2 regions of the Nesterenkonia xinjiangensis genome follow, and region 1 is predicted to be linked to the other one. Evidence: predicted binding sites of a transcription regulator. Region 1 holds the regulator's gene; the other holds the start of a gene.
What was found. Region 1 encodes HspR, which represses chaperone genes until heat shock. Its sites were predicted from a motif close to AAGTTGAGTCNNNNNGACTCAACTT; they were not measured.

Region 1 (15,462 bases):
CCGCCTCCTGCTGGACAGCCGCCGACGTCGCGCCGTCCGGTTCGCCGTCGGCGTCGACGAACTCCACCGCCAGCATCAGGCCGAGTCCGGTCACCCCTGCCACCTGTGCATGCTGTCCGCCGACCCGTTCCAGTCCGGCACGAAGCTGGTCTCCGCGTGCGGCTGCGTTGTGCACCAGGTCCTCCTCCTGGATGACCTCCAGGGTGGCCAGCGCCGCGGCGCACGCCACCGCGTTGGCCCCGTAGGTGCCACCCTGGGAGCCCGGCCGGGCCTTGGACATGACCTCCTCGGAGGCCGCGATGCCCGAGATCGGAAAACCCGAAGCGATCCCCTTGGCGAACATCATGATGTCCGGTGAGACCCCGAAGTGGTCGAGTCCCCAGAATTCACCGGTCCTTCCGAAGCCGGTCTGCACCTCGTCGAGGATCAGCAGGATCCCATGCTCGTCAGCCCGCTGGCGCAGCCCTTCGAAGAAGCGGCGGTTGCCGGGCACGTATCCGCCTTCGCCCAGCACCGGCTCCACCAGGAACGCCGCGGTGTCCGCCGGTGCCGACTGGGTCTGCAGGACCAGGTCCAGTTCGCGGAGTGCGAAGTCGGTGGCCTGCTCCGCGTCGAAGCCGTAGGCGCGGTAGTGCCGGGGGTTCGGGAAGGGCGCGACGACCACGCCGGGCATCAGCGGGGCGAAGCCGGTCTTGAACTTGGTGCCAGAGGTGGTCAGCGAGGCCGCGGCGACGGTGCGTCCGTGGAATCCGCCCTGGAACACCACGATGTTCGGCCGTCCCGTGGCCTGCCTGGCCAGGCGCAGAGCGGCCTCGGCGGCCTCGGAGCCGGAGTTGGAGAAGAACAGCGAGTCGAGTCCCGCCGGCAGCACGTCGCCGAGCCGCTCGGTGAGACGCTGCAGCGGTTCGTGCATGATCGTCGTGTACTGGCCGTGGATGAGCTTCCCGACCTGGGCCTGCGCGGCCTCGACCACCTTCGGATGGCAGTGGCCGGTGCTGGTCACCCCGATGCCCGCGGTGAAGTCCAGATGCCGCCGGCCCTCGGTGTCGTACAGGTTCACGCCTTGGCCGTGCGTGGCGACCACGGGGGTCGCCTGCTTCAGGAGGGGGGAGAGAGTCGCCACCGGTGCACCTCATTCTGATTGTTGACAATCCGTTCGTGGCCTAGGCTACTTGGGGGAGCGCAGAATGTCAGCCCGCCGCCGGGACCGGTGTCGTCGCACCCGTGACCGGCCGTGCATGGCGGGCGTATCGTGAGCACCACGCCGTGAGAACAAGCGTCAGAAGGAGTCCAGATGACAGGCAGCACCACTGAGACCGTGACACCCAGCCGTGAGGCCGACGTCGTCGCCCAGGCCCCGAAGCAGCTCTTCATCGACGGCCAGTGGGTCGATGCCCGCGGCAGTCGCACCCTCGACGTCGTCGATCCATCCACCGGGGAGGTGCTGTGCGCGGTCGCCGATGCTTCCGTCGAGGACGGCTGGGACGCGCTGAAGGCTGCCGAACGCGCCCAGCCGGACCTGGCCGCGCTGCCGCCGCGCAAGCGGGCCGACATCCTGATGCGGGCCTTCGAGCTCATGCACGAGCGCGTCGACGACCTCGCCCTGCTGATGACCCTGGAGATGGGCAAGCCCCTGGCCGAGGCCAAGGGGGAGGTCCGCTATGCGGCCGAGTTCTTCCGGCACTTCGCCGAGGAGGCCACCCGCATCGACGGCGGCTACCAGACCGCCCCCACCGGAGGCTCCCGCTTCCTGGTGACCCGTCAGCCGGTGGGGCCCTCCATCCTCATCACCCCCTGGAACTTCCCGCTGGCCATGGGCGCCCGGAAGATCGGGCCCGCGCTCGCGGCAGGCTGCACCTCGGTGACCAAGCCGGCCGCCCAGACCCCGCTGTCCATGCTGGCGCTGGGGGACATCCTCGCCGAGGCCGGCGCCCCCGCCGGCAGCGTGAACATCCTGGCCACCTCCACCTCCGGGAAGGTCATGGAGCCGCTGATCCGGTCCGGGATCGCGCGCAAGCTCTCCTTCACCGGCTCCACCGAGGTGGGCCGGAGGCTGCTGGAGCAGTGTGCGGGCAAGGTGCTGCGCACCTCCATGGAGCTCGGCGGCAACGCGGCCTTCGTGGTCTTCGAGGACGCCGACCTGGAGAAGGCCGTCGACGGCGCCATGCTGGCCAAGATGCGCAATTCCGGGGAGGCCTGCACGGCGGCCAACCGGATCTTCGTGCACCGCAGCGTGATCGAGGAGTTCGGCCGCCGGCTCGCCGAGCGGATGTCCGAGATGACGGTCGGCCGCGGCGTCGACGACGGGGTGAAGGTCGGGCCGCTGATCGACGTGAACCAGCGGGACAAGGTCGCCGAGCTGGTCCAGGATGCGATCTCAGGCGGTGCGCGTGTGCTCACCGGAGGCAAGGTGCTCGACGGCGGCGGGTTCTTCTACGCGCCCACCGTGCTGGCCGACGTCCCGGCCTCCGCCCGGATGCGCGACGAGGAGATCTTCGGGCCGGTGGCGCCGCTGACTCCATTCGACACGGAGGAGGAGGCGGTGGCCGCGGTCAACGCCACCGAGTACGGGCTGGTCAACTACGTCTACACGGAGTCTCTGCGTCGCGGGCTGCGCGTGGCGGAGGCGGTGGAGTCCGGCATGGTCGGCCTCAACCAGGGCGTGGTCTCCAACCCGGCGGCTCCCTTCGGTGGAGTCAAGGAGTCAGGGCTGGGGCGCGAGGGCGGCCCCACCGGCATCGACGAGTTCCTCGAGACCAAGCTCATCGGGATCGCGATGGACTGACGTCCGGAGCGCCCACACTGTCTGCACATCGAGTGGGGGATTCACTGCCGCTATCGCGCCGAATGTGGCCGATAGCGGCAGTGAATCCCCCACTCGACGTGTGTCTGGGGCGGGCACGGGTGAGAATGCGCGGGCGTCGGGAATGAGTCGGGAATGAATCGACGGACCTCTCCGTTGGACACAGCATGCAAAGTTGAGTCGACTTGACTCAAGTCAGTTTGACACCTCGGCAGCCGAGGTGGAGACTTGAGCCTGGTTCACTCAAGCAGACCTGCGCTCCACCCCCGGAGCGAGAACGTCCACCGAAGGGAGTCCCCCACATGTCACGTGCAGTCGGCATCGACCTCGGAACCACCAACTCCGTCGTCACCGTCCTCGAAGGCGGCGAACCCACTGTGATCGCCAACGCCGAGGGTGCTCGCACCACGCCGTCCGTCGTCGCCTTCTCCAAGGATGACGAGGTCCTGGTCGGAGAGATCGCCCGCCGCCAGGCCGTCAACAACCCGGACCGCACCATCGCTTCGGTCAAGCGCCACATGGGCACTGACTGGAAGAAGGAGATCGGCGGCAAGACCTACACGCCGCAGGAGATCTCCGCCCGCACGCTGATGAAGCTCAAGCACGACGCCGAGTCCTACTTGGGCGAGGACGTCACCGAAGCCGTCATCACCGTGCCCGCCTACTTCAACGACGCCGAGCGTCAGGCCACCAAGGAGGCCGGTGAGATCGCCGGTCTGAAGGTCTCTCGCATCGTCAACGAGCCGACAGCCGCCGCCCTGGCGTACGGGCTGGACAAGGGCAAGGAGGACGAGCTCATCCTCGTCTTCGACCTCGGAGGCGGCACGTTCGACGTCTCGCTGCTCGAGGTGGGCAAGGATGAGGACGACTTCTCCACCATCCAGGTGCGCTCCACCGCCGGTGACAACCGCCTCGGCGGCGACGACTGGGACCAGCGCATCATCGACTGGCTGGTCCAGCAGGTCAAGAACAAGGAGGGTGTTGACCTCTCCAAGGACAAGATCGCCGTGCCGCGTCTGAAGGACGCCGCCGAGCAGGCGAAGAAGGAGCTGTCCTCGGCGACCTCCACTGACATCAACCTGCAGTACGCCGCCATGACCGAGAACGGTCCGGTGCACGTCAACGAGACGCTGTCCCGCGCCAAGTTCCAGGACCTGACCGCTGACCTGCTGGACCGCACCAAGAAGCCGTTCCAGGACGTCATCACCGAGGCCGGCGTCAAGGTCTCCGAGATCGACCACGTGATCCTCGTCGGCGGCTCCACCCGCATGCCGGCCGTGGCCGACCTGGTCAAGGAGCTCTCCGGCAAGGACGCCAACAAGGGCGTGAACCCGGACGAGGTCGTCGCCGTGGGCGCCGCTCTGCAGGCCGGTGTGCTCGCCGGTGAGCGCAAGGACGTGCTGCTGATCGACGTCACTCCGCTCTCCCTGGGCATCGAGACCAAGGGCGGAGTGATGACCAAGCTGATCGAGCGCAACACCGCGATCCCGACCAAGCGGTCCGAGGTCTTCTCCACCGCGGAGGACAACCAGCCCTCCGTGGCGGTGCAGGTCTTCCAGGGCGAGCGTGAGTTCACCCGGGACAACAAGGCGCTGGGCACCTTCGAACTGACTGGGATCGCCCCGGCTCCGCGGGGTGTCCCGCAGATCGAGGTCACCTTCGACATCGACGCCAACGGCATCGTCCATGTCTCCGCCAAGGACAAGGGCACCGGCACTGAGCAGTCCATGACCATCACCGGTGGCACCTCCCTGGACAAGGAAGACATCGACCGCATGGTCGCCGACGCCGAGACCCACGCGGAGGAGGACAAGAAGCGCCGCGAGGCCGCCGAGCAGCGCAACGCCGCCGAGACCACCGCCTACTCGGTGGACAAGCTGATCAAGGACAACGAGGACAAGCTCCCCGCCGAGGTCAAGGACGAGGTCCAGGCCGACGTCGACGCCCTGAAGAAGGCCCTGGAGGGTCAGGACAACGACGACGAGATCAAGGCCGCGTTCGAGAAGCTGCAGGCTTCGCAGACCAAGCTCGGCGAGGCGCTGTACTCGCAGGCCGGTGCTGACGCGGCCGCCGACGGCGCGCCCGCAGGCGACGCCTCCGGTGAGGACGAGGACATCGTCGACGCCGAGGTGGTCGACGAGGACGCCGACGAGAAGAAGTGAGAGGTCATCCCTGATGGCAGAGCAGGACCAGAACCCGGGCCCGGACGGCGCTGACCGTCCGGAGTCCGAGGAGCCGATCCGCTTCACCGACAAGCGTCGGATCGACCCGGAGACGGGTCGGCCACGCCACGCCGAGGGCGAGACCGGCGTCGAGGAAGGGGCTGCTGCAGCCTCCGCCGCGACGCCGGCCGACCCCGTGCGGGACCCCCTCGCCCAGGCTGAGCAGATCCTTCGGGACCTGCCGGGTGAGAGTGCTGAGGGAGTCGACGGCGAGGTGCTCGAGGAGCCGGAGCTGCAGGAGGTCCCGCTGGAAGCGGCTTCTGCGGGCGACCGCGAGGCCGAGCTGCAGGCCGACCTGCAGCGTCTCCAGGCGGAGTACGTGAACTACCGGCGCCGTGTGGAGCGGGACCGGAGTGTGGAGCGCACCCGCACCGTCGGCCAAGTCATCACTTCCCTGACTCCGGTGCTGGATGACATCCACGCCGCCCGTCAGGCCGGTGATCTGGTGGACGGTCCGTTCGCGGCGATCGCGGCGAAGCTGGAGTCACTGCTGGAGCAGCAGGGTCTGGAACGGATCGATGAGGAGGCTGTGCCCTTCGACCCCTCGGTCCACGAGGCCCTGATGCAGCAGCCGCACCCGGAGATCCCGGCGGACCACGTGGCCGCCGTGCTGCGGGCGGGCTACCGCCACGGCGACCGTGTGCTGCGCGCCGCGCAGGTGATGGTCTCCACCGGCCCGGCTGAGTGAGCCAGGCCTGACGCGGGACGGCTCCCGGAGAGCCGCCCCGCGTCCCGGGCGGGCGCCGGCGTCGTCCGCATCAGGACGACGCCGGCACCCGGCGCCACAGACAGGACAGCAGCGCAGACCCCGCCCCTTCGGGCGGCAGGACCGCACAGATGAAGCAGGGAGGGAGGCGCCGTGGCCTCGCAGGACTGGATCAACAAGGACTTCTACGCCATCCTCGGCGTCTCCAAGGACGCCTCTGAGGAAGAGATCAAGAAGGCGTACCGCAAGCTTGCCCGCACCTACCACCCGGACAAGAACCCCGGTGATGAGGCGGCCGAGCAGAAGTTCAAGGACGTCTCCGAGGCCAACACCGTGCTCTCTGACAAGGAGCAGCGCGAACAGTACGACGCCATCCGCGCGATGGGCTCGGGCGCCCGCTTCTCCGGTGCGCCAGGAGGTGCTGGCGGGGCATCCGGCTTCGAGGACATCTTCGGCGGGCTCTTCGGAGACGGCGGAGGCTTCGGCCGGGGCCGCAGCGGGCCCGACTTCTCGGACATCTTCGGCGGGATGGGCGGACGGTTCGGCGGCGGCGCGCCCGCCAAGGGTGCCGACCGTACCGCGAAGACCACCATCTCCTTCGCCGGAGCCGTCCGCGGCACCACTGTGGGACTGCGCGAACCCGACGGCAACGTCATCGACGTGCGCATCCCCGCCGGGGTGAAGGAGGGCCAGAAGGTCCGGGTGAAGGGCAAGGGCCAGCCGAGTCCCGGCGGCGCCGGTGACCTGCTGGTGGAGGTGTCCATCTCGCCGCACCGGTTCTTCGAGCGTGACGGTGACGACATCCGCATCCACCTGCCCACCTCCTTCGACGAGGCGGTGCTCGGCACCACGGTGCAGGTCCCCACCGTCCACGGAGAGAAGGTGCGCATCAAGATCCCGGCCGGGACGACGTCAGGGCGCACACTGCGGCTCAAAGGCCATGGGGTGCGCCGGAAGTCCAGCCAGGGCGACATGCTCGTCGTCGTCGACGTGCAGGTGCCCAAGGATCTTCCGGAGGAGGCCGTGGAGGCCGTGAAGGCCTACGCGGAGGCGACCCGCGACGTCGACCCCCGCGAAGATCTGGAGGCCCGCGCCGCATTGTGAGACGGCGGATGCGCGATGATGGAGGCATGACACAGGCCTGATCCCGGGCTGCCGGGACGGGAGCCAGGAGGTGACCAGCAGTGGTCAGGAGACGCCGGCCCCAGATCGGGGGCGAAGACCCTCGGATGATCGAGGTCGAGCATCGTCACGCACCCCTGTTCGTCATCTCGGTGGCCGCGGAGCTGGCGGACATGCACCCTCAGACGCTGCGCCAGTACGACCGCATCGGGCTCGTGACGCCTCGCCGACAGGGCGGTCGGCACCGGCGGTACTCGCCCTACGACGTTGAGCAGCTCCGGCAGATCCAGCAGCTCTCCCAGGAGGGCGTCTCGCTGGAGGGGATCCGGCGGATCATCGAGCTGCAGAACCGTGTGCTGGAGCTGGAGGAGACAGTCGACGCGCTGCGCTACGAGCTGCGCGAGGCCGAGCGGCACTCCACCAAGCCTCGGGTCTTCGCCGTGGGACCCGGTGGAGACGTCGTCACCGTGGCACGCGGGCGGCGCGCCCGGTCGAGCACCCAGGCTCTGGTGCTCTGGGACCCCCGCCGCCGGTGAGCCGGCTGCCCGTCTCCGATGGGCAGGGCGGGACACCGGGCGGTGGCGAGGCGTGGCCCGGTGTCAGGGACGCTGTGCGACGTCGGCCAGCAGCCCGGCCAGAAGCGCGGTCTGCGGTGCGATCTCCGAGAGCAGGATGTGCTCGTGGATCGCGTGGGGCCCTTCCCCGACCGCGCCCAGACCGTCGAGCACCGGCAGGCCGAGGGCGGAGACGAAGTTCGCATCCGAGGCGCCGCCCACTGCCGCCGGAACGATCGTGCGCCCCAGGGCGGCGGCGAGACGTCCGAGCCGGGCCATGGCGTCCTGCGAGGCCGGCGTCGGGTTCATCGGCGGTCTGTTGGCATCGACCTCGACCACCAGGTCCAGCCGGTCCTCGGCGTCGTAGGGAGCCGGCAGTCGCAGCCCGCGCAGGGCACCGGCCACCCGTTCCTGCTCGGCAGGGTCGGTCACCCGCACATCCACCTGGCACTCCGCCCGCCCGGCGATGACGTTGCGGCTGGTCCCGCCGTGGAAGGTGCCCACGGTGACCGTGGTGCCTTCCTCCGGTGCGGCCAGTCCGACGATGGCGGGGACCACCGCGGCCAGGGCGTGGATCGCGCTGGCGCCCTTCTCCGGTTCCAGACCCGCGTGGGCCTGCACCCCGTGGACGGTGAGATCGGCGAAGACCATGCCTTTGCGGCGGTCCTTCGGCTGGCCGCCGGCGCTGGGTTCCGGCACCAGGGTCAGGGCCGATTCGCGCGCCGCGGCCTCGATGGCCGGTCGCCCCGCCGCAGAGCCGATCTCCTCATCGCCGGTGAGCAGCAGCCGCACCGGAGGGTGCGGGACGCCCAGCTCACGCAGTGCGCGCAGAGCCCAGAGGGTCTGCACGATCCCGAACTTCATGTCCAGCACGCCCGGGCCGGTGAGCCGGTCCCCGTCGGCGGTCAGCGGCCAGCCGGCGAGCGTGCCGGCGGGCCAGACGGTGTCATAGTGACAGACCGAGAGCACCGCTGCGGCCGGATCGTCGACTGTGCCGCCGTCGTGGCCCTGTCCGGGCCAGCGCAGATCCAGGACATCGCCGTGGACGCCCCCAGGGATGCGGGTCTCTGCGACCGGTTCGCCGAGGCGTTCGGCCGCCAGGGTGCGGATCTCCTCGAGGCCGGCATCGAGCAGCGCCTTGTCGTGGCTGGGGGTCTCGCAGTGCACGATCCGCTGCAGGTCCTCCAGGAACTCGTCGTGGTGGGCGGCTGCATGCTGGCGCAGCGCCTGCAGGGGGACCGTGGGCTGTGCGTCGGCGGGGCCCGCGGACGAGGTGGATGTCATGGGGCGGTTCTCCAACGGGGTCCTCTCTGTCCGGATCTGCTGTCCTGGCTGATCGTCTCATCCCGCCAGGGAGGGATGCCCATGTCATCTCACGGGCACGCCGGGACCCAGAGGGATGCCCACCGTCCACCAGAGCACGAAGAACAGGAACCACGCGCACAGCAGGGCCACGGAGAGGGGAAGGGTCAGCGAAACCAGGGTGCCGATGCCGGCGCGCGGGTAGTAGCGCTGCAGGTATCCCAGCACCAGAGCGAAGTAGGGGCTCATCGGGGAGATGATGTTGGTGGGGGAGTCGCCCATCCGGAACAGCATCTGGGTGACCTCCGGAGAGATGCCCACGAGCATGAGCATCGGCACCAGCACCGGGGCCATGAGGGTGTACTGCGCGGAGCCGGAGGTGATGGTCAGATTGAACAGCGCCACCAGCAGGACGACGCCGGCGAACATCACGAGCACCGGCAGGTCGAGTCGCTCGAGGAGGTGGGCCCCCTCGATGGCCAGCACCATGCCGATGTTCGACCACCCGAAATAGGCGATGAACTGGGCGGCGGCGAAGAAGAGCACCACCACCCCGGAGAGCTCCTTGACGGATCGGGCCATCAGCTCCGGGATGTCGCGGGGCCGGGTGATGGTGCCGGCCTTGATGCCGTAGGTGATGCCGACGGCCAGGAAGGCCAGGGCGATCGGCACGGCGATGTCGGTGAGCAGGGGTGAATCGAGCACGTCCCCCGTCTCCGCGCTGAACGGCGAGCCCGGCACGAGCAGGAAGGTGAAGTACACCGCGAGGAACCCCGCCAGGGCCAGCAGCGAGGCCTGCAGTGCGGAGACCTCTCGGCGACTGTAGGTCAGCAGTGAGCTGTGGTCCGAGATCGGAGCGGCCTGGCCGTCGTCAGTGGTGGGGGACGACGGCTGCTCGCCGGGACGGTCAGGGTCGAGGTGCGCGCCGGCCTGGTCGTTACGCTCGACATCGACGTCACGGCCGGCGGCGAGCACCGCCGTGGCCGCTCCGCCCGAAGCGTCCTCCTCGTGCTTCATCCGCTCGGTCATCCGCACCAGCAGCAGCTCGGTGACCAGGGTGACCACCAGTGCCAGGATCACTGCGGAGGCGGCGGAGAAGAAGTAGTTGGCCACCGGGGAGACCACGTAATCGGCATCGATCAGCTGGGCCGCCGAGGTGGAGATGCCTGCCAGCAGGGGATCGCTGGCAGTGATGAGCAGGGAGGCGTTGTAGCCGGCCGAAGCCGCTCCGAAGGCGACGACGGCGCCCAGCACCGCCGAGCGCCCACTGGCCTTGAACGCCGCGGCGGCCAGCGGGATGAGGATGACGTAGATGGCGTCCGAGGCCACTGAGCCGGTGACGCCGGCCAGGGCGACCGTGAAGGTCAGCCAGCCCCGGGAGACCCGCGAGACGACCACTCGGATCGCCGCGCTGATGAGCCCGGAGCCTTCGGCCACGGCCACCCCAAGCATCACGGTGATGATCAGCCCCAGCGGCGGGAAGGTCACGAAGTTCTCCACCGCATCGGTGACCATGCGCTGGAAGCCCTCCGAGGTGAGCAGGCTCTGCACCGCGATGTGCTGGCCGTCGGCAGGGTTGTCCGCCCCGACGCCGAGTGCCTCCAGCACTGCGGAGAGGAGGACGACGACCACGGCGAGGATGATGAACAGCCAGAACGGATGGGGAAGCAGGTTGCCGATCCGCTCGATCCACCGGAGGAGCCGGACCAGGAGGCCAGGGTTCTCGTTGTCCCGCCGTGATCGCCGGCTCGTCGTGGAGGTGGTGCGTTCGGCCATGGCGCGTTCCTTCCGACCTCGCCCGGATGCCAGGGCTCTTGAGGTGTCGAGACCTTGCAGATCGCGTCAGTCTAGCCACCTCCGGGAGCCGGGGGAAGACGTCTGGGCATCTCCGGATGCACATCGAGTGGGGGATCTGTGGCCGCTGTCGGCCCGATGGGGCGAGGCAGCGGACCCAGATCCCCCACTCGATGGAGTGAGGAGGTCGAGCCGGCGTCGGGGATCAGCGCGGCGGCGTCTCCTCCGCCTCGGCGTCGTTCTCCGCGGCGGGGACGATCGGCAGCGAGGAGGTGGCCAGGGTGGTCGCCGGGGTGTAGGCCCCGGCGTCACCGTGCCAGTCCTCGTCGCCCTCCGGGGTCCAGCCGTCCTCCCACGTTCCGGTGGTGAAGTCGTAGCCGACGGGTTCGCCGTTCTCATCGGTGCGCTGGTACCACTCGGTATAGATGTCGTCCTCCGAGTCCACTCCGGCTCCGGCTCCGAGTCCCGGCTCGGTGGGCGCCACCTGCAGGCTGAAGTCGTCGCCGTACCGGTCCACACCATCGATGACGGCGTCGCGCAGGGCCTTCTCCGCGTATTTGGTGCGCAGCGCCCGCGGGTCGGTGCGCACATCGCGCAGCCAGGCCACCATGATCAGCAGCATGATCACCGCGAAGGGCACTGCGGTCACCGTGACCAGGTTCTGCAGTCCCTGCAGCGCGGTGTCTCCACCGGTGAGCAGCATGACGACGGCGACGCCGGTCATCACGAGCCCCCAGAAGACCACCACCGATTTGCGGGGGTTGAGATCACCGCGCGTGGAGAAGATGCCCATGACCACGGAGGCGGAGTCGGCGGAGGTGATGAAGAAGATCGCCAGCACCACCATGATCACCGCGGGCAGCCACTCCACGTAGGGCAGATGGCTGATGATGGTGAACAGCACCTCGGCGGCGGGCATCTCGTCGTTGAAGCCCTCGAGGCCCTCGCGGTACATCCAGATGGAGGTGCCGCCCATCACGCCGTAGGCCACGAACAGCAGCGAGCTGGGGATGAGGATGACGCCGAGGACGAACTGGCGAATGGTGCGGCCGCGGGAGATGCGGGCGATGAAGACTCCGACGAACGGGGACCAGGAGATCCACCAGGCCCAGTAGAAGACCGTCCATGCGGACTGGAAGTCCATGGTCTCCTGACCCCAGGAGGAGGACCGGCCCATCATCTCGAACAGCGAGCCCACGTACTCCACGAAGGAGGAGGGCACCAGGTTCAGCAGGAACAGGGTCGGGCCGAGGAGGAACACCAGCGAGATGATGCCGATCGTCAGCACGATGTTGATGTTCGACAGATAGCGGATGCCGCGGGCGACTCCGGAGACGGCGGAGACCACGAAGCCGACCGTCAGGATGGCGATGACGACGATCAGCAGCGTGTTGGTGACCTCGTTGCCGGAGACGATCGTCCAGCCCTGACCGATCTGCATCGCCGCGATGCCCAGTGAGGCTGCGGTGCCGAAGAGGGTGGCGATGATCGCGAAGATGTCGATCAGTTTGCCCGCGAAGCCCTCGGTCTGCCGCTGGCCGAAGAGGTTCCGGAAGATCGAGGACATCAGCGGGACCCGTCCGCGACGGTAGGCGGCATAGGCCACCGCCCCGCCGACCAGGGCGTACATCGCCCAGGCGTGTACACCCCAGTGGAAGTAGGTCTGCGCCATCGCAGAGTGCAGGGCCTCTGTGGACTCGGCCTCGGCGGTCAGCGGGGCCGGAGAGTGGAAGTAGGTCAGCGGCTCGGAAGGGCCGAAGAACAGCACTCCGATGCCGATACCCGCCGCGAAGAGCATCGAGGTCCAGGAGAACGTGGAGAACTCGGGCTTCTCCCCGTCCCGCCCCAGCGGGATCCGCCCGTACTTGGAGAACGCCAGGCACAGCAGGAAGATCAGCACCACGATGGCGACCACGTTGAACAGCCACCCGAGGTTCTCCATCGTCCAGGTGAAGGTCGCTCCGGCGACCTCGGCGACGTTCTCCGGGTTGGAGACTCCCCAGATCACGAAGGCCACCGTCAGCAGTCCTGCCAGCAGGAAGACGACTCGGTCCACGGAGTAGCGCCGCCGCTGCTCGTCGATTCCGAGGCCGGGGACCAGCGCTGGGTGGATGTTGTGCGGGTACTCGCCTTGGGAATACACGTTGAGCCGCTTCAGGGCTGTGCCGGCCCGCCGCGTGGCGGTCCCGGCCTTGCCTGCGGCCGCGGCGGTCTTCTCCACGGGGGAGCGTCGGGGGTGGGCCGCAGCTGTGCTGTCCGGTGACTCCTGCTGGGCCTCATGGGCCCCATGCTCGGGGTCGCGGCCCTCGTCTCGGCGGGAGCCCTCGTCTGGGCGATGGTGGGGTGGCTGAGAGTCAGCCATGCTGATCACACCTCTGGTGTCTCGGGGACGGTTCTCTCATCGGGCAGAATCTCGTAGTCGCGCACCCCGCCCCGTCACCTGTCAGGTCTTGGTGTCGCGGGAGGGGCAGGCTCATGTGCGTGGAGTTCGTACGAAGGTCAGGTCGAAGATCTTCCGGCCTGCTTTCAGCGCCTTGGTCTCGAAATCGGTCTGGATGCGCCCCTCGAAGCGTGGCGCCCAGCCGCCGACGTCGTCGACGGCCTCGTCCAGCGGCAGCGGTTGCGGGGTCTTGCCCATGCTCCGCGCGTCGAGATCCTCGAGGCGCACAGCCGTCAGCGGAGACTCCTGACCGACGCGCTGGCCGGCGTGAGCGTTGGTGAAGGCGCGCGAGGCGGAGATGGTGTCCCGCATCTGCACGGCGTAGCCCGACCAGTCGGTGGCCAGCCTCCAGATCCCGCCGTCGGGCAGCACATGGGCGATCTTCTCCACGAAGGAGTCTTGGACGAGGCGGCGCTTGTTGTGCTTCTTCTTGTGCCACGGGTCCGGGAAGAAGACCCACAGCTCAGCGACAGAGTCCTCCGGGAGGAGCTTGTCCAGGACCTCGGTGGCGTCGACGTTGGCCACCCGCACGTTGCGCAGGCCCTCGCGGCGCAGGCGGCTGACCAGCTGGGCGACGCCGGGCCGGTAGACCTCCACGGCCAGGAAGTTCTTCTCGGGGTGCTGGGCGGCGGCGTGGGCGACAGCCTCTCCCGAGCCGGTGCCGATCTCCACGATCAGCTCGGCATCCCGGCCGAACTCGGTCTTCCAGTCGATGCGGAAGTCGTCGGCGACGGCAGTGTCCCGCTGGCCCTGGGGGATGTCCAGGAGCTCCTGGCCCAGGGCGGCGTCCCAGGCGCGCTGGCGGCGCGGCGTCAGCCGGTTGCTGCGACGTACGAAGGACAGCGGGTGGCGCATATGGCTCCGGGCGGGGGTCTGCTCGGGCTGCTGACTCTCAGGGGACACGGATCTCTGGCTCTCTGGTCGGGTGCGGGTGCTGCCGCTGGGGCCATGGTTCTGCCCGCTGGTCCTGCGGCATGGCGACGACACGTCATCGTAACGGAATACTGCCCGCCGGCTCAGGGGTCTGCGGGCCGCGGACCGGGTTCAGACAGGGGTCACCACGGGGCACCGAGGGTGAGCATATCGCAAGTTCTGATCAAAAGTCAGGTGACTTGCGATTCCGTGCTGGGGCTCAGTACGCTGATCGCCATGTCCAGGACGACGACGGGCCGCCCCTCTACGGATCGGGTGCGCGCTGCCATCCGCGCCAGCGGGCGCTCTCAGCGCCAGGTGGCCGCCGAGATGGGGATGGACGAGACGAAGCTCTCCAAGTCGCTGTCCGGGCAGCGTCGTTTCACCGACGACGAGTTCGTCACCCTGGCACGTGTCACCGGTGTGCCTGTCGGCGAGCTGCTCGAGCAGGGGCCGGGAGAGGCGCCGGTTTCGGTGGCTCCGCCGGAGACTGACCCGAGCGGAGCCTCGCCCTCGACCCCGGAGCAGGCTCGCCGCCGTCTGGAGATCATCGAGTCCGCGTGGCGGCTCTTCGCCCGGACGGGCTTCGAGGCCGTCCGCGTCAGCGACATCGCGGCGGCGGCCGGAGTCTCCAGCGCTACGGTGCACTACTACTTCCCGGCCAAGCCGGATCTCTTCGCGATGGCCCTGAGTCATTCGGTGAAGCTCGCCTATGACCGGCAGGTCGCTCGGCTCACCGGCGTCCAGGATCCGGTGGAGCGGCTATGGAGGCTGTTGGAGATGCAGTCGCCCCATGGAGAGGCCGGTCGGCTCGACTGGTCCATCTGGCTGCAGTCCTGGAACCGGGTGGCGTTGGCTGGCGGCCGGGACGAGGAGTACGTGGAGATCTACCGCCGCTGGTCCGAGACCGTCCGCAGCGCCATCGATGCAGGCCAGCGCGCAGGGACATTCCAACCGGGCCCCAGCGAGGACCTCACCGGAGAGCTCACCGCGTTCGTGGACGGCCTGGGCGTGCAGGTGCTGACCGGTGTGCTCTCCGAGGAGGACATGGAGCGGCGCCTTCGGGAGCATCTGCGACGTCGGATCCTCCAGCCCGACGTGGACCTGCCCGGTGAGGACCTGCCTGATGTGGACCTGCCCGGTGAGGACCTGCCGATCGAGCGCCCCGTGCCCTCCTCGCAGGGTTCGCCGCCCGCCGTCGAGGCGTGAGCGGCCGGAGGACGACACCCCGGCTGAGGCCGCCGTCCCCGACCCGACCGCATCTGCAGTCCTGACGTCGAGTGGGGGAATCCCTGACGGCCAAAGTCCCAGATCCGGCTCTCAGCCGCCATGAATCCCCCACTCGACGGTGGGTCATCCGTCTGCACCCGACCACCCCCCCCCCGAGAAGGAGCCCCCTCCATGCCACGCAGAGTCATCATCACCTGTGCGCTCACCGGAGCCGGAGACACCGCCGGCCGCAACGAGAACGTCCCGGTCACACCGGAGGAGATCGCCGCCGACGCGATCGCCGCCGCCCGAGCCGGAGCATCGATCGTCCATATCCACGTCCGTGACCCGCAGACCACACTGGGTTCCCGCGAGGTCGCCCATTATCGAGAGGTCGT
Region 2 (15,462 bases), 900 kb from region 1:
ACGCCCTCGCCGAAATAGACGACGTCGGGCTTCAGCCGGGTGGACCCGCAGACCAGGCAGCCGACCATGTGGAAGCGCCGGATCCAGGAGTCCTCGAGGGCGACGTCGCCGTCGGGATTGACGTTCTCCGCGGCCTGGAGGGCCTCCTCAGCGTAGCCGGGGTTGGCCTCCTCCAGGCGGGTGTCCAGGTGTCGGCGCTCCTCCCGGTTTCCGCAGGTCAGGCAGGCCACGGTGGCGAGATCGCCGTGCAGCGGGATCAGCGGAGACTCCACCCCGACCTCATGGTGGGCCAGGGCGTGGAGGCCGTCCACGTTCTGGGTGACCAGCCCGGAGAGCGTGCCCCACCGCTGCCAGCCGGCGAGCAGATGGTGCGCCGAGTTCGGCGTGGCACTGTCCATATGCCGCCAGCCGACGAAGCTGCGCGCCCAGTACCGGTGGCGGGCGCCCTCGTCGTGCAGGAACTCCTGGTACGTCATCGGCCGGTGACGGTGCAGGGACCCCTGAGGGCCGCGATAGTCGGGTATGCCGGAGTCGGTGGAGACTCCGGCGCCGGTGACGGCGAGCACCCCGCCGACGCGCAGCATCTGCAGGATGCCGGCCTGGGCTGCCTCCCCGGCCTGCGGAGGCGCGGTGTCTTCGACGACGCGCTCGATGGACCGCAGCGCGGCCCGGTGGGCGTTGGCCACGGGGATGGTGAAGGCCGGGGAATCGGTGGCGGGGCGCATCTCCTGTGCGCCGAGGCCTCCGGCGGACTCCTCGGACACAGCAGAATCCGACCCGGCGGTCATCGCCGGATCGGATTCACTGCTGCTTGTGACGGCCTGAGTGCTGGCGGGAGCAGTGCGTCCCTGCTCCACGGTCTCAGCGGCCGTAGCGTTCCGAGAGGTCGTCGTAGCCGTACGACTCATCCTCCGGTTCGGGTGAGGTGGCTTCCTCGGCGGGGATTTCACCACGCGACTGAGCCAGCTCTCGCTCGAGAGCTGACAGGTCGGTGTTCGGGGTGAAGTACTTGATCTCCCGCGCCTGCTTCGTTGCTTTCGCCTTCTGACGGCCGCGCCCCATGAGCGAGACCCCCTCTGTCTTCTCAGGTCCTCGCGATGCCGGGCAGGGTGCAACGCGGGAGTATCTCTGCGATCTACTGGTTCGTGTACCTAGGTTAACATGATTGGGAACGGTGCGTCGCACGTCCGCCCAGGGCGAAGTCCTCCAGGATGCCCCGCCCTGCGGTGCTCTGTGCGCCCGAATGGTCCAGTTCGCGGGGTGCTGTGCCTGTCCGACGCCCCCCGGATGCTCGTCGTCGACCTTCGCCGACGGCGCCGTGGGCATCCGGATGGGACGGACATCACCTTCGCCTGCGCTCCACCAGGACGCCGTTCGACATGTCCCGCCGATCCCGCCACGACGCGCACAGGAGCACCGCCGCAGTGGAAGACAGCACTGAGTCGCCCGACCATTCCTCAGGTGAGCCCTCCGGACCTCTCCCCCCGACGCGCCGATCGCGCCGCGAGGCCCGACGTCGGGCTGACCGGAGGACCACCGCAGCGGAGCCCGACGCCCGCGAGGGAGCGACGGCCCGCGAGGGAGCGACGGCGGAACCCCCCGAGGACTCCCCGGAGGAGATCTCCCCGGACGACTCCGGCCACCTGGAGTCCTTCGACGTCCGGGAGACCGCGAATCGTGATCCCCGACGCCCGAACGTGCTGCCCTTCGTCCTCGCCGGCGGACTCGTCGTGCTAGTCACCCTGTCCCTTTTGTGGTGGTTCCTCTTCCGAGACGAGCCGGCCGAGCTGCCGGAGACTGTCGCCGAGCGCGAGGAGGATCCCGGCATCGACGGCGTGATCCTGCGGGACGCCGAGCCGGACCAGTGGCTGGCCGGCGACTGCCTGACTGGCTTCCAACCGCAGGACGAGTCCGCCCCGGCCACGATCATCGAGTGCGGACACAGCTATGACGTCCAGGTGATCCACTGGGAGGATCTGGAGGTCGGCGAGTACCCGGGTGACGAGGACATCTCAGAACGGGCGCACATGACCTGCGAGGACAACGGGCAGCTGGACCAGGACGCCGTGGACGCCGTGGACTTCGAGCTGCAGGTCCGCATCTCCCACCCGACCGAGTCGACCTGGCGCCGCGAGGGCGACCGGCGGATCAACTGCCTGCTGCAGCCGGCCAGCGGAGTCACCATGACGGGGAACTTCGTGGTGGACCCCGAGGAGCACTCCTCCGCCGACGACGCCGAGGACGCCGAGCCCGGCACTGAGGACGAGGCCCCCGACGCGGACGCTGATGCCGATGCCACGGAGGGTGACTGAGCAGGTCGTCCAGAGACGCACCCGCCCGATCAGGACCCCACGATGACCTCGTGGGCCTGACGCCGCGCGGCGTCCTCCATCATGTCCTGCACGCCCTCCCGCCAGGGCGTGACCGGGGCGCGGACCAGGAGCTCCTCGCTGGGGACCAGGGTGCAGGGACGTCGCCAGATCGGCCTGAGCCTGGCGAGTTCCAGGATCGTCCGGCTGATCAGCCCCGTCGCCCGGAGCACCACGTGCGGCAGCACCACAGGTGCCCGGTGCGCTCGACCCACGACGTCGGCGGCGTGCTCCGCCACCTGGCGCAGCGTCGGAGCCTGCGACGGCGCGATGAGGAGCCGGTGGGGGCTCTTCCCGAGCAGCTCCTGCGCATCTGCCCCCGCCGCGATCATGGCCCGGCTGAGGTCGGCGATCTCGGTCACCGCATGGGCGACGTCGGGGTCGGCGGGGATGATGGCTCGACGACCTGCTGCCACGCGCTCAGTGATGAGCAGGCGCACCACGCTGCTGCTCGGCTCGGCGTCTGCGCCGATGAGATCTCCTGCCAGGATGCTGATCACCCGCGCCGAGTGTGCGGCTCGCGCCTCCAGCAGCTCCCGCCGCACCCGCCCTTTGTCCTCGACCGGGGCGTAGGCGGAGTCCTCCTTCAGCACTTCCGCGTCCCCGGCGAAGGCGTAGGTGGACTCCGGGAAGACCACCACGGCACCGCTCTCGGCCGCCGCCTCGAGGACCGCCTGCTCCATCCGCGGCAGCTCCGAAGCCCAGGCTCGTGAGTCATAGCGGGTGTGGAAGCAGGCGAAGATGACCTCAGCACCTGCGGCGGCGGACGCGATGTCCGCACGTCTCGCGGCATCGCCGATCACATGATGAGCACCTTCGGGCATCGCCGCCCGGGCGGACCGCGTCACCACCACCGTCTCGACACCTCGGGCCAGCAGATCGGCGGTCACTCGCGAACCGATCTGGCCATGGCCGACCACCACTGCTCTACGCATCCTGGGACCTCTCGTCGTCGCATGAAGAGAGCACTGCTCTCGTTTGATCGAGAGCCTAGCTGACCGACGCTCCAAAGACAAGATCAGTGCTCTTTTTAGTGACTGGTGACCTCTCTCGTCACTGCCTCTCTCCCACGAGCATGACGCTCTCCGAGAGGTTGATAGGATCGCCGCATGCCGCCCGACGCCGCCCGCCTGACCCCACGGGAGAAGAGCCGTCGGGACACCGAGGCCGCCGTCCTGGAGATCGCGAACAGGCAGCTCGACTCCGAGGGGCCCCATGGGCTTTCCCTGCGCGCGGTGGCCCGTGAACTCGGCGTGGTCTCGAGCGCCGTCTATCGCTACGTCCGCAGCCGGGACGAGCTGCTGACCCTGCTGATCACAGACGCCTACGAGGGTCTCGCCGACGACGTCGAGGCCGCCCTGGCGCGCGAGGGCGACACCCTGGAGGTCCTGGCGGTGACGATGCTCCACTGGTCACGCCGCTTTCCGCAGCGCTGGGCCCTGATCCACGGATCACCGGTGGAGGGCTATCGCGCTCCCGAGGAGACGGTCCCTCCCGGCACTCGAACTGCCGTGCAGGCGGCACGCCTGGTCGCTGAGCTCCACGACCAGACGCCCCACCGGCAGCTCTCCGATGCCGCAGGATCGCACCCCGCCGCCACCTGGCTGGTCGGAGAGCTCGAGGAGCTCGGACTGACCATCTCGCCGCAGGCCGCGCTGCGTGCCGTCTCTGTCTGGGCCGGCCTCCTGGGAATGGTCAACATCCTGCGCTTCGGCCAACTCGGCCCGGGCAGTGCCGACGTCGAGGACGACCTGATGCGCGCCCATGTCCTCCGGCTGACCACCTGAGACCGCTCACGACCTGACCCGCACCCTGGAGAACCCCATGAGCACCAGCACCGCAACCCCTGCCTCTCTGCCCGAGCTGCGCTGGTGCTCCGCCTCGCTGGGCGAGCTGGGCTCCGTGGTGGTGGTCCATTCCCCCGAAGACGACACCATCCGTGCGGCGAGCCTGGCACGCCCGGAAGGAGCAGAGCCCGAGGTCGCCGCGATCGGCCGCGCCCTGGAGCAGATGATGGATCACCTGGAAGCAGCGGCCCCGGAGACCGCGGACCGGGAGATGAATCCGCTGCCCACCGACTGTGGCGTCGTCGCCGAGGCGGTGGCCGCCTATGTCCAGGGTCAGCATGAGGCCTTCGACGACGTCGCCGTCGTCCAGCCCGGCTCCGCGTATCGGCAGCAGGTGTGGGCCGCCCTGCGCGAGGTGCCGGCCGGGGAGACGGTCTCCTATGCGGAGCTGGCCCAGATGGCGGGTCGGCCGCTGGCACACCGCGCGGCGGCGAGCGCCTGCGCCCACAACCTGGTGGCCTTCGCCATCCCCTGCCACCGGGTGATCAGGGCCGACGGCTCCATCGGCGGCTACGGCTTCGGCGGCGTGGGCACCAAGCGCAGACTGCTCGCCCGCGAGGGGATCCACCTCTGATCCATCCCCCCTCGACGTCGAGTGGCCACGAATCACGGCATCTCACCCCCGACGACGGCGTGTCATCGGGCAGACGCCGCGATTCGTGGCCACTCGGTGGTCCAGGCGACGAGAATCAGGTCTTCTTCGTCACGGTGAGTCCATGCACCGTGTGCTCCTCCAGGGAGAGCTCCTGACGGTCGACCAGGACCGTGTCACCATCCTCGACCTCGCCGCCCAGCAGCCGCTTGGCGAGCTGATCCCCGATCTCGCGCTGCACCAGCCGGCGCAGCGGGCGCGCCCCGTAGGCGGGGTCGTAGCCGGTGAAGGCCAGCCACTCGCGGGCCGGGTCGGTTACCTCCAGGACGAGCCGGCGGGAGGCCATCCGCTCCTGCAGAGAACCGATCTGCAGATCCACGATGCTGGCCAGCTGCTCCATGGAGAGCGGATCGAACATCACGATGTCATCGAGCCGGTTGAGGAACTCGGGCTTGAAGGAGCGATTGACCACCTCCATGACGGCCCGGTGCTGGGCGTCGGCGTCCAGACTCTGGTCCACCAGGAACTGGGAGCCCAGGTTGGAGGTCAGGATCAGCACCACGTTGCGGAAGTCCACGGTGCGCCCCTGGCCATCGGTGAGGCGGCCGTCGTCGAGCACCTGCAGCAGGATGTCGAAGACCTGCGTGTGGGCCTTCTCCACCTCGTCGAGCAGCACCACCGAGTAGGGACGTCGGCGCACCGCCTCGGTGAGCTGACCGCCTTCGTCGAAGCCGACGTAGCCGGGAGGCGCACCGACCAGCCGGGCCACCGAGTGCTTCTCCGAGTATTCGGACATGTCGATGCGGATCATCGAGCGCTCGTCGTCAAAGAGGAACTCCGCCAGGGCCTTGGCCAACTCGGTCTTGCCCACGCCGGTGGGCCCCAGGAACAGGAAGGAACCGGTGGGTCGGTCCGGGTCGGCGACTCCGGTGCGTGCCCGCCGGACGGCGTCGGAGACACTGGCCACGGCCCGGTGCTGGCCGATCAGCCGCGAGCCGATCAGCTCCTCCATCTGGAGCAGCTTCTGCGTCTCACCCTGCATCAGCCTCCCGGCGGGGATCCCCGTCCAGGCGGAGATGACCTCGGCGACGCCGTCGGCGTCGACCCCTTCTGACACCATCCGGGAGCGCTGCCCTCCTGCGGAACTCTCCTGCTCCTCGGCGTCGGCAAGCTTCTGCTCGAGCTGCGGGATCTCACCGTAGAGCAGCCGGGAGGCCTCGGCGAGATCCCCCTCCCGCTGGGCCTTCTCCGCCTGGCTGCGCAGGTCGTCGAGCTGGACCCGCAGCTCACCGGAGCGGTTGAGCTCGGTCTTCTCGACCTCCCATCGGGCGGTCAGCTCAGCGAGGTCCTCCTTCTTGTCGGCGAGGTCCGCGCGCAGCACCTGGAGGCGTTCGGCGGAGCCGGCGTCGGTCTCCTCAGCGAGGGCCATCTCCTCCATGGTGAGCCGGTCCACCACGCGGCGCAGCTCATCGATCTCCACCGGCGCGGAGTCGATCTCCATGCGCAGCCGAGAGGCGGCCTCGTCGATCAGGTCGATGGCCTTGTCCGGCAGCTGCCGGCCGGTGATGTACCGATCTGACAGGGAGGCGGCGGCGACCAGCGCGTTGTCCGCGATGGCCACCTTGTGGTGGGCCTCGTAGCGCTCCTTGAGCCCGCGCAGGATGCCGATGGTGTCCTCCACCGAGGGCTCCCCCACGTAGACCTGCTGGAAGCGGCGCTCCAGGGCGGCGTCGGACTCCACGTTCTCCCGGTACTCGTCCAGGGTGGTCGCACCGATGAGCCGCAGCTCCCCGCGGGCCAGCATCGGCTTGAGCATGTTGCCCGCATCCATGGAGCCCTCGGAGGCTCCGGCGCCGACCACGGTGTGGATCTCGTCGATGAAGGTGACGATCCCGCCCTCGGCGGACTTGATCTCCTCCAGCACGGCCTTGAGCCGCTCCTCGAACTCCCCGCGGTATTTGGCCCCGGCGATCATCGCACCCAGGTCCAGGGAGATCAGCGTCTTGTCCCGCAGCGACTCGGGGACGTCACCGGCGACCATGCGCTGGGCCAGGCCCTCGACGACGGCGGTCTTGCCGACCCCGGGCTCACCGATGAGCACCGGGTTGTTCTTGGTGCGGCGGGAGAGCACCTGCACCACGCGCCGGATCTCGGAATCGCGGCCGATGACCGGGTCCAGTTTGCCGGAACGGGCGATCTCGGTGAGGTCCGTGCCGAACTTCTCCAGCGACTGGAAGGTGTTCTCCGGATCCGGGGTGGTGACCTTGCGGTCGCCCCGGAGTCCGGGCAGCTCGGCCTTCAGCGGCTCGGGACCGGCTCCGGCCTCGGCGAGCGCCCGGCCCGAGGGTCCGGCGTCGGCGGCGACCCCGAGCAGGAGGTGTTCGGTGGAGACGAACTCGTCGCCCATCTGCTCGGCCTCGGCCTGGGCGGCCTTGATGACGGCGAGACCCGCCTGGGAGAACTGCGGGGCCGCGACGGCGTCGCCGCTGGTGGCCGGCAGCTGCCTGATGGCGGCGGAGGCCCGGGTGGAGATGGCCTCGGGGTCCGCGCCGGCGGCCTTGAGCAGCGCGACGGCGACAGACTCCCTCTGGTCCATCAGGGCCTTGAGGATGTGAGCAGGTTCGATCTGCGGGTTGCCTGCGGTGTTGGCGTTCATCGCGGCCGCGGAGACGGCTTCCTGCGACTTGGTGGTGAGCTTGACGTCCATGGGGTGAAGGCTCCTTTCTCAGCGCCTCGGCGGTCCCTCGCCTGTAGTACATCAGGTCCGGCGAGCCCTGTCATGCAAACTTGAGTCAATGATACTCAAGTTTGGTCGGCAGGCACATATTCCCCTCACTCCACGCCAGCTCGAAAATCCATCATGTCGAGGGGCCACGCACTGTCACCCGCTCCCCGCCGCAGTCTCGGAACCCGACTTTCTACCGCCACCATGTCAAGCGACGCACAAGCGGCCTTAACCTCGACTTCATCGACCTACGAATGAGCGATCGATCCGCATCATTGATTATCGGATCAGGATCATGGCGATGAAGCTGCTGTTCGGTGGCCATGATTGCGCTACGCACGAGTCGCCCCAGCGGCAGAACGTAGAATGCAAGTCTCTGCAATCCTGATGGCATCAGGGCCATCCAATGTCGACGACCAGAAACTGCACGAACAAATGAATCAATGAGATCCTGTCCATCTTCCGTTTCTCGCATCTCCCTGGAAAAACTCAGTCTCAGATGAGCATATGTATCACCTCTCCGGCACTGCTCTGCACGTAGCGTTACGCCTAAAGCAATAATGCAATCCTGCCGGTCGAACATATTGAATTCGATAATCTGCCTACGATTCATCTCCGCAGCTGAACGATGAGGAATGCTGAAGAAATCGCCCGCATAGCCCTGCACCTGGGCCGACACCTGGGCCGAACCGCGACGCTCTCGGTTCGCAAGCCAGATTATCGATGCATAATGCCTTGCCGCGTCAGGACCTAGCAGGTCATAGGCATCCTGAGCACTCCAGCTGCCCCTGACAAGCGACTCGCCCGCGAATCCTAGGAAGTGAGCCATGGGGCCAATGGACAGGCGGGCTTCCGCGGCAGCATCTATTCCTTCAAGCGAAGAGTCTAGACGCCTCGATATATGCCTTGCATACTCCCTTTCCGAGTCAGAAGCGTATGCATAATGATATTCTGAATCATAAATAATCATCAACAGTATATTCCAGGCCTCCCGATGCTCTGACCAGAGTTTCCTCATCTCAGCAATGAAGACCTCCCGGGCATGTCTATCCCTGCGCCATGAAACCAGTAGGGCAGCCGCCGCAACTCCCAGCGACAAGAATCCAACAAGACCGTACTCAATCTCCGCACCCATGAATTCATTGTATGGCACGACCGCCTTCTGCGGCCGGCGCGCTGTCGGGTCCTTCGGCCTGGTCACAGTGCGCAGCCGCATGTACCTGCTGGCCACTCGCTCCGGCACCGATCGGACGTACCGCGTCTCGCGGATCCTGGACGCCGAGGAGCTCTCGGAACCCGCGCAGCGCCCGGAGACGGTCGATCTGGACCACATCTGGCGCAGACGCAGCGAGCAGTTCCTCTCTGGAGGCGACCACTTCCCGGTCACGGTCCGTGTCCATCCGGGGCGACGGGAGGAGCTGGTCGACACCGCCCTTGCCGTCCGGGCGGAACAGCGCATCAGCGGCGACTGGGCGCACCTGGAGGTCATCTTCCAGGACCTGCGCCATGCGGAATGGGCACTGTGGCAGCTCGGCCTCGACGCCGAGGCCCTCGCTCCGGCCTCTCTGCGCGACGCCCTGGGAGAGCGCGCCGCCACCCTCGCCGCCCGCTATCGCGGCAGGGGTTGATCAGCGGCGTGGGACGAGAGTCCGGTCAGCACCGGTGAGGTGCCTCAACCACCGTGGGGCCTCAAAGACCCAGTCCTGCCTGAGCCGCTGCGCCACGGCGTAGATCAGGAGCGGACCGATGACTCCGATCACGGTGGGCCCCACCACGTGGATCCAGAGGGCATCGATGCCCATCGTGCTCAGCGCGATGCGCGTGCCAGCCGTGAAGAACACATGAGCGACGAATATCACCAGCGACCGTTGCCCGATCCGCGCCAGCCACTGCATGGTGGATCCCGTCCGGGCCAGCAGAAGCGAGAGGGCGAGGATCGACACGACGCCGGCCAATGAGCCGAGAGCCCCGAGCGTCACGCTCGACACGGAGCGGATATTCCCATAGGCAGTGGGCGGGGTGCCCAGCAGCGTCGCACCGAGGACCACCCACACGGCGCCGGCCACGAGCAGAACCACAACAGCGTGGCTGACGAGGATCCCCTTCATCCAGCCGAGCAGCCGCCGACCGGTCAACACCACCCCGGAGAAGAAGAAGATCGTCAGCGCGAGACCCTCCCCGCCGAGGATGTTCCAGTTCAGCCCCCACACCGCCAGAGAGCCGGCCCCGGCCAGCCCCCATGTCGCGGCGGCGGCCCTGCGGCTGCGCCACGGCCGCGTCGCGGCAGTGAGCAGCATCATCAGGACGAGCCACCCGAAGAACCAGAACTGCTCCTTCGGTTCCCAGATCCTCAGGAGCTCCACGGGCGACACCGGGTCGTTGACCGCGGAGCCCACCGCGATCTTCATCAGCAGCTGCAGAGTCGACCACAGCGTGTAGAGCCACAGGAAGGTGACCGTGCGGGCGCGGGCGTAGTACCAGGGCCCGTCGCGGCGCATACCGCCGGCCACGAACAGTCCGGCCACGAAGGCGAAGACCGACAGGTGCGACATGTAGATGACGGAGTCGACCCGAGTCAGCAGAGGATCCTGCACCAGCCCCGCCGGCTCCAGCGCGCGCCACACGTGCCCGACCACGATGAGGATGATGGCCAGTGCCTTCGCGATGTCGAGGGTGGCGTCGCGCACCGGCGGGGATGGGTCTGGACTCACATCTCAAGGAAACACAGGAGGCCCCGTCTCACAAGGGTTCCGGCCCGTGATTCACCCTCGCCCCGATCCGGAGGACCGCAGAACGCATCACCGCGCACAACGCTCCCTCTCGTACCTCGCTCCAGCAGGAGCCGCGACTCTCGCCGCCGGCGGACGGGACGCTGCCGCCTCCTCCCCACTCTCGGCCCGGTATCGTTCCGTCGCCGGCTGACGCACGGACGGTGCTCGACGAGGCCCGACTGCGTCCTGAACACGCCCTGATTCGGCGGTGCTGAGAACAATCAGCCCAGCCCCCAAGGCGAAGGCTGCGTAGAGGAATGCTCCGAGCCCGAGGGCGGCGTCGACTCCAGGACCGTAGATGGCGGCCGCCGAGGCACCGGACCCCGTGCCGGAGCCCTGGCCGATGACACCGTGGTGGATGGCAAGGGTCCCCAGTGCGGCGATGCCCGTGCCGGCGCCGAGCGCGAAGGAGGTCTCCTGGATGGCACCGGCGTCAGCGGTGCGACTCTCAGGGGCAGTGCTCATGATCGCGTTCGCCGCAATGGCCATGATGATCCCCGAGCCCAGCCCCAGGATGACCAACGCGGCAAGCTCCCCGGCCGCATCCAGAGTGGCCAGCAGCAGGAACCCTCCGGCGGCCAGGACCAGCCCTGCGGTGATGATGCGTTGTTGGCTGGACCACCGGAGCAGCAGAGGGCCGAGGAGTCCGCCGGCGGCGCTGGACACGGCGAGGGGGATCAGCGCGACGCCGGCCTGGACCGCAGTGAGCCCCTCGATGACCTGGTATCGCTGGGTGAGCAGGTACAGCGCACCGTTGAACACGCCCAGGGTGGCCGCAATGACCGCCGCAGAGGCTCCCAACAGAGGGTTGGTCAGCAGGCTCACGTCGAGGAAGGGCCGCGGCAGGTGCGTCTGCCGCAGCACGAACATCACCGCTGCCGCGGCACCTGCCGCCAGGGCCGCGAGGCTGAGCCACAGGGGCAGCTGGGGCTGAGCCATGGCTTTCAGCCCTGCGATGACCAGACCCACCGCGAGGCCCGACAGCGCCGCGCTGATGCCGTCCAAGCTGGGCGGATCCGGATTCTTCGAGTCCTGCAGCACGAGCAGGGCCGCGATGAGGCAGAACGCCAGCACCGGGACATTGATCCAGAAGACCCACCTCCAGTGGGCCAGCTCGACAAGTCCGCCGCCCAGGAGGGGCCCCAGCGCCGAGCCGGTGCTGAATGCGGTGACCCAGACCCCGTAGGCCAGTGCCCGCAGGCGCACCCCGGGGAAGCTCACCCGGATGATGGCCACGGTGCCGGCGATCAGCAGCGCCGCACCGACACCTTGACCGATGCGCCCCGCGATGACCAGCTCGCCGGTCGGCGCGAACCCGACGATCATGGCGCTGAGGATGGCGATGACCAGCCCCAGTACATAGATGCGTCGGCGTCCGAACCGATCGGCGGCGACCGCGCTGAGCACAAGGGCCACCCCCGCGGCCAGCGGGTAGACATCGGCGACCCACAGGGAGGTGGCCGCACTCAGAGAGAGCTCCTCGGCCAACTCCGGCAGGGCGACGACGACCTTGGTCATGTCCGTGCCGCCCACGAGCATCACCGCACCGAGCACCAGCAGGGTGCCCAGGAGATGGCGGCCGAGGGGGTGTGCGCGAGCCTGCGTCATGGGAGCGTCCTTCGATGTCGTCGGATCAGAGGCCATACCTCCGTTCTACGGGGAGCAGATCATTGCCGTCCAGGTTCATTTTTGACGTGGAATCATGCACGATAGGTACATGATTGATTCCAGACTCCAACTGCTCATCGCAGTGTGCGAGCACGGCACGGTCACCGCCGCGGCCGAGGCGCTGTATCGGACACCATCAGGGGTCTCCAGGCAGCTCAAGGAACTGGCCCAGGAACTGGACGTCGACCTGCTGGAGCGTCATGGCAGACGCGTGAGACTCACCCCGGCCGGCCGACGCCTGGTGACCCATGCCCGTACCCTCAATGCGCAGTGGGAGACAGCGCTGGGCGATGTCACCGCAGCAGCCAGAGAGCTCTGCGGACCGATCAGCATCGGCGGTTTCCCCACAGCGATCTCCGCGATCATCACACCCGCACTGATCCGGCTGAGAGCACGGCACCACCAGCTGCGGCCGATCGTCAAGGAGATCTACTCGCGTCAGCTGATCGCCGCGCTGGAGTCCGGGACCATCGATCTGGGGCTCTTCGTCGCCGACGAGTCCACCAGCCACCTCACGGACAGCCACATCGACGTCACCGGCCTGCTCGACGACCCGATCGACCTCCTGGTCCCGAGAGACCACCGCTTCGCCGCCGCCGGTGAGATCCAGCTCGAGGAGGCGGCGCAGGAGGACTGGATCACCGGTCACCCGCACCAGGACGCCTATACCGAGCTGCTGAGCGCCACACGGGCCGTCGGCTACGCGCCCCGGGTGGCCCACTTCGCCCAGGAGCTGACCGCCACCACGGCGCTGGTGGCCGCCGGAGCGGGCATCGCCGCCGTCCCCAGGATCGCGATGACCATCCCTCACCCGCACGTGGTGCAGATCCCGCTGAGCGGTGCGCAGGTACCGCGACGCAGGGTCATGCTCGCGCAACGCCGCGGATCCGCCCAGAACCCCCGCATCGCCGCCGCGATCACCGCCCTGGAGCATCACACCGGATCCTCGGAGCCGGCCGAGGGGCCTCCTACAATGAATCCGTGACGCGCACCACTGAAGGACCCAATGCCTCCGCCGCACGTCCCCACAGGCTCGGCACCTGGCTCCCTCCCGCCCTGGCACTCGGGCTGGCCGGCAGCTCGGTGGGGATCGGCGCCGTCGGCTACGAGCGCGTCACCGCCGAGCCGGAGGCCGAGGTCTCCTTCCTCGTGGAGGACGACCTCCCCTACGGGATCACCCAGGAGACGGTGGAGGCCGCCGCGGAGGGCCGGGTGGCCAGCTACGAGCCGTTCACAGTGCGAGTGGTGGAGCGCGAGCTCGCGTGGGACGAATACATGCACGGCGAGATCGAGGACGCCGAGATGATCCTCTCCGTGGGTGACGACCCGGAGGATCCGGACCTGGTGCTCGCCGACGCCACCCGCGTGGGCATCAGCGGCCTCGACTCCGACGATCGCTACACGGTGGCCTCCACGGTGCGCGAGACCTTCGTCAACAACCGCACCATCGGCCACGGACCCAACGCGGTGGTCGGGGCGGCGCTGACGGCGGCGGACATGCACTTCGACGAGGGCGGCCGCTCCCCGGCGACGTGGGTTTCGGCGGCCGCGCTGCCGCTGCTGGCCGGCGTGGCGATCATGTTCCTGTGGGTCCGCTCACGCGGCCTCGAACGGCAGCGCCTGCGACGCCTCTCCCGGGCGAAGCTCCGCCTGGCCCGCGTGGTGCTGGAGCTCGACGTCCTGGAGCTGCGCTTCGAAACCGCCCGGGCCGCTCTGAGCAGTGCCGGCGACGCCGTCGCAACCGACTCCTTGGCCGCACTGGAGGCCGACTGGGACCGCATCCGGCAGGACAGTCTGCGACTGGCCCGCCGGGAGCAGGAGCTGGAGTACGCCTGGCTGGGCGGCCCGGCTCCCCGCGAATCCTCCGGCGAGCCTGTCGACGGAGCCCCGGCGTGGTCCGACCTGGAACAGTTCGAGGAGCAGACAGCCCAGCTGCAGCGACGGGCCGACGCCCTGGCTGCCGCCTCGGAGCTGCGCGCCGGGCACGCCGGCTCCGGCTCGGTGTTGGACCGGCTGGCGCTGCCGCTGCTGCAGTCGGTGGACGAGGTGCTCACCCAGCGGAGCCGGCTCGTCGGCATCGCCGGTGACGGCACCGGCGAGACTCTGGACCGTCTCCGCAGTGCCCGTGACGAGCTCCTAGCCCTGAACCAGGAGGCCGCGACGATCCCCGCGAGGAGCGGCGGTGACGACGGCGACGACGGTGCGCGGCTGGTCGCCGAGCACGCGGATCTGCTGGAGAGGTGGGAGGCGGCGGAGCGGCGCATCGTCGGCGCCTGCACCGCGCTGAGCGGGGCTCTGAAGACCCATCGCCGTGAGGGCCACCCGGGGAGGAAGGCGCTCCGCCGTGCCGCGGAGGAGCGGGTCCGCCGTCGCGTGCAGGCCAGCTCCGCAGGCGCCACCGACTCCCTGGACGAACTGCGCGCCACGCTGGGACTGAAGCACGGCGCCGCGGGCGGGCCGATGTGGTCCGCCGAACGGGTCCTGGCCGCCGTGGCCCACACCGACCTCTCCGCAGGGCCATCGACAGGCGGCATCAGCGAGGAAGGCTGGCAGGCCGTGGTCGCCACCGTCGGCGTGATCCTCCCAGTGGCGGCAGGGCTGCTCACCGGATGGGCCGCCGTCGAGCGCGCCGACGTCAACACCGCCTTCGGCCGGTCCCTGCAAGGCGACCAGCCGCTGGCCGCCCTGGACGTCGTCGGCGACCCCGGCGCCGTCCCGGAGTTCGAGGAGCCCTCCGACCTCCGACCCTCCAACCAGGATTCCCTGACCCTGGAGTACGTGCGGGAGTCCATGGCGCGCACCGTCGAGTTCGATGAGGACGCGGCACTGCTGCCGGACCACCTTGAGCTGCATGTGGCGCTGCTGCCTGCCGATGACTACATCAGCTACACCCCGCGGGCGGATCACGACTACCGCATCGACATCGACTACTGGGACATCGTGGACGCCCACGCGCGGATCAAGGAGGAGGTCGGCGCCGAGGACCCCGAGGTCATCGACCCCGCCACCGGGGAGGTGGCCTTGGGCCACGGGATCCTGCCGGTCTGGTTGCTGGACGAGGCGACCTTCGCGGTGGGCTACACGATGACCGGAGAGATCAGCTCGGGCGTGGACAGCCGCCTGGGCACCTACTCCTTCCGCGCCACGGACCTGCTGGTGTCCGGCACCGGCGACTTCGAGATCACCCTGGGCGACCAGGTGGCCAACACCCTGCAGGACCTGGGCCGCGCCATGGAGTACAACCACCAGGAGTCGGTGAAGGTGGACACCACCTCCCTGTTCTGGCTCGTGGCGGTCGCCGTGTGGACCGGGGCCCAGACGCTGCTGATGATCGGCGTCGCCGTCGTCGAGGCCGGTCGTCGTGGGATCGGGACCCGCCGGGTGCGCCGTCAGCTTGCCGGGCTGCGCGGGCGCCTCGACGACCTCGCCCTCGGCCTGGACCTCTCCCGCCTGGACATGGTCGCCGTGCTCGGCGCCGACTCCGCCACCG

Region 2: the regulator HspR is predicted to act here: its motif matches at 7,593-7,617, upstream of clpB (ATP-dependent chaperone ClpB).

What each region holds. Positions count from the first base shown of each region.
Region 1 covers NZ_JACCFY010000001.1:2,137,204-2,152,665, forward strand. Annotated here, with positions in the region: gene HNR09_RS09705 (aminotransferase class III-fold pyridoxal phosphate-dependent enzyme) at 1-1,123, opposite strand, end outside; gene HNR09_RS09710 (NAD-dependent succinate-semialdehyde dehydrogenase) at 1,295-2,785, shown strand; gene dnaK (molecular chaperone DnaK) at 3,106-4,965, shown strand; gene HNR09_RS09720 (nucleotide exchange factor GrpE) at 4,979-5,713, shown strand; gene HNR09_RS09725 (DnaJ C-terminal domain-containing protein) at 5,885-6,835, shown strand; gene HNR09_RS09730 (heat shock protein transcriptional repressor HspR) at 6,961-7,389, shown strand; gene HNR09_RS09735 (M20 family metallopeptidase) at 7,453-8,691, opposite strand; gene HNR09_RS09740 (AbgT family transporter) at 8,776-10,485, opposite strand; gene HNR09_RS09745 (BCCT family transporter) at 10,709-12,865, opposite strand; gene trmB (tRNA (guanosine(46)-N7)-methyltransferase TrmB) at 12,977-13,846, opposite strand; gene HNR09_RS09755 (TetR/AcrR family transcriptional regulator) at 14,093-15,064, shown strand; gene HNR09_RS09760 (beta-keto acid cleavage family enzyme) at 15,257-15,462, shown strand, end outside.
Region 2 covers NZ_JACCFY010000001.1:1,240,953-1,256,414, forward strand. Annotated here, with positions in the region: gene HNR09_RS05780 (Sir2 family NAD-dependent protein deacetylase) at 1-725, opposite strand, end outside; gene HNR09_RS05785 (DUF3073 domain-containing protein) at 862-1,062, opposite strand; gene HNR09_RS05790 (hypothetical protein) at 1,380-2,312, shown strand; gene HNR09_RS05795 (NAD(P)H-binding protein) at 2,342-3,304, opposite strand; gene HNR09_RS05800 (TetR/AcrR family transcriptional regulator) at 3,479-4,156, shown strand; gene HNR09_RS05805 (methylated-DNA--[protein]-cysteine S-methyltransferase) at 4,194-4,790, shown strand; gene clpB (ATP-dependent chaperone ClpB) at 4,906-7,515, opposite strand; gene HNR09_RS05815 (hypothetical protein) at 7,727-8,668, opposite strand; gene HNR09_RS05820 (helix-turn-helix transcriptional regulator) at 8,667-9,161, shown strand; gene HNR09_RS05825 (acyltransferase family protein) at 9,162-10,244, opposite strand; gene HNR09_RS05830 (MFS transporter) at 10,332-11,912, opposite strand; gene HNR09_RS05835 (LysR family transcriptional regulator) at 12,022-12,957, shown strand; gene HNR09_RS05840 (hypothetical protein) at 12,954-15,462, shown strand, end outside.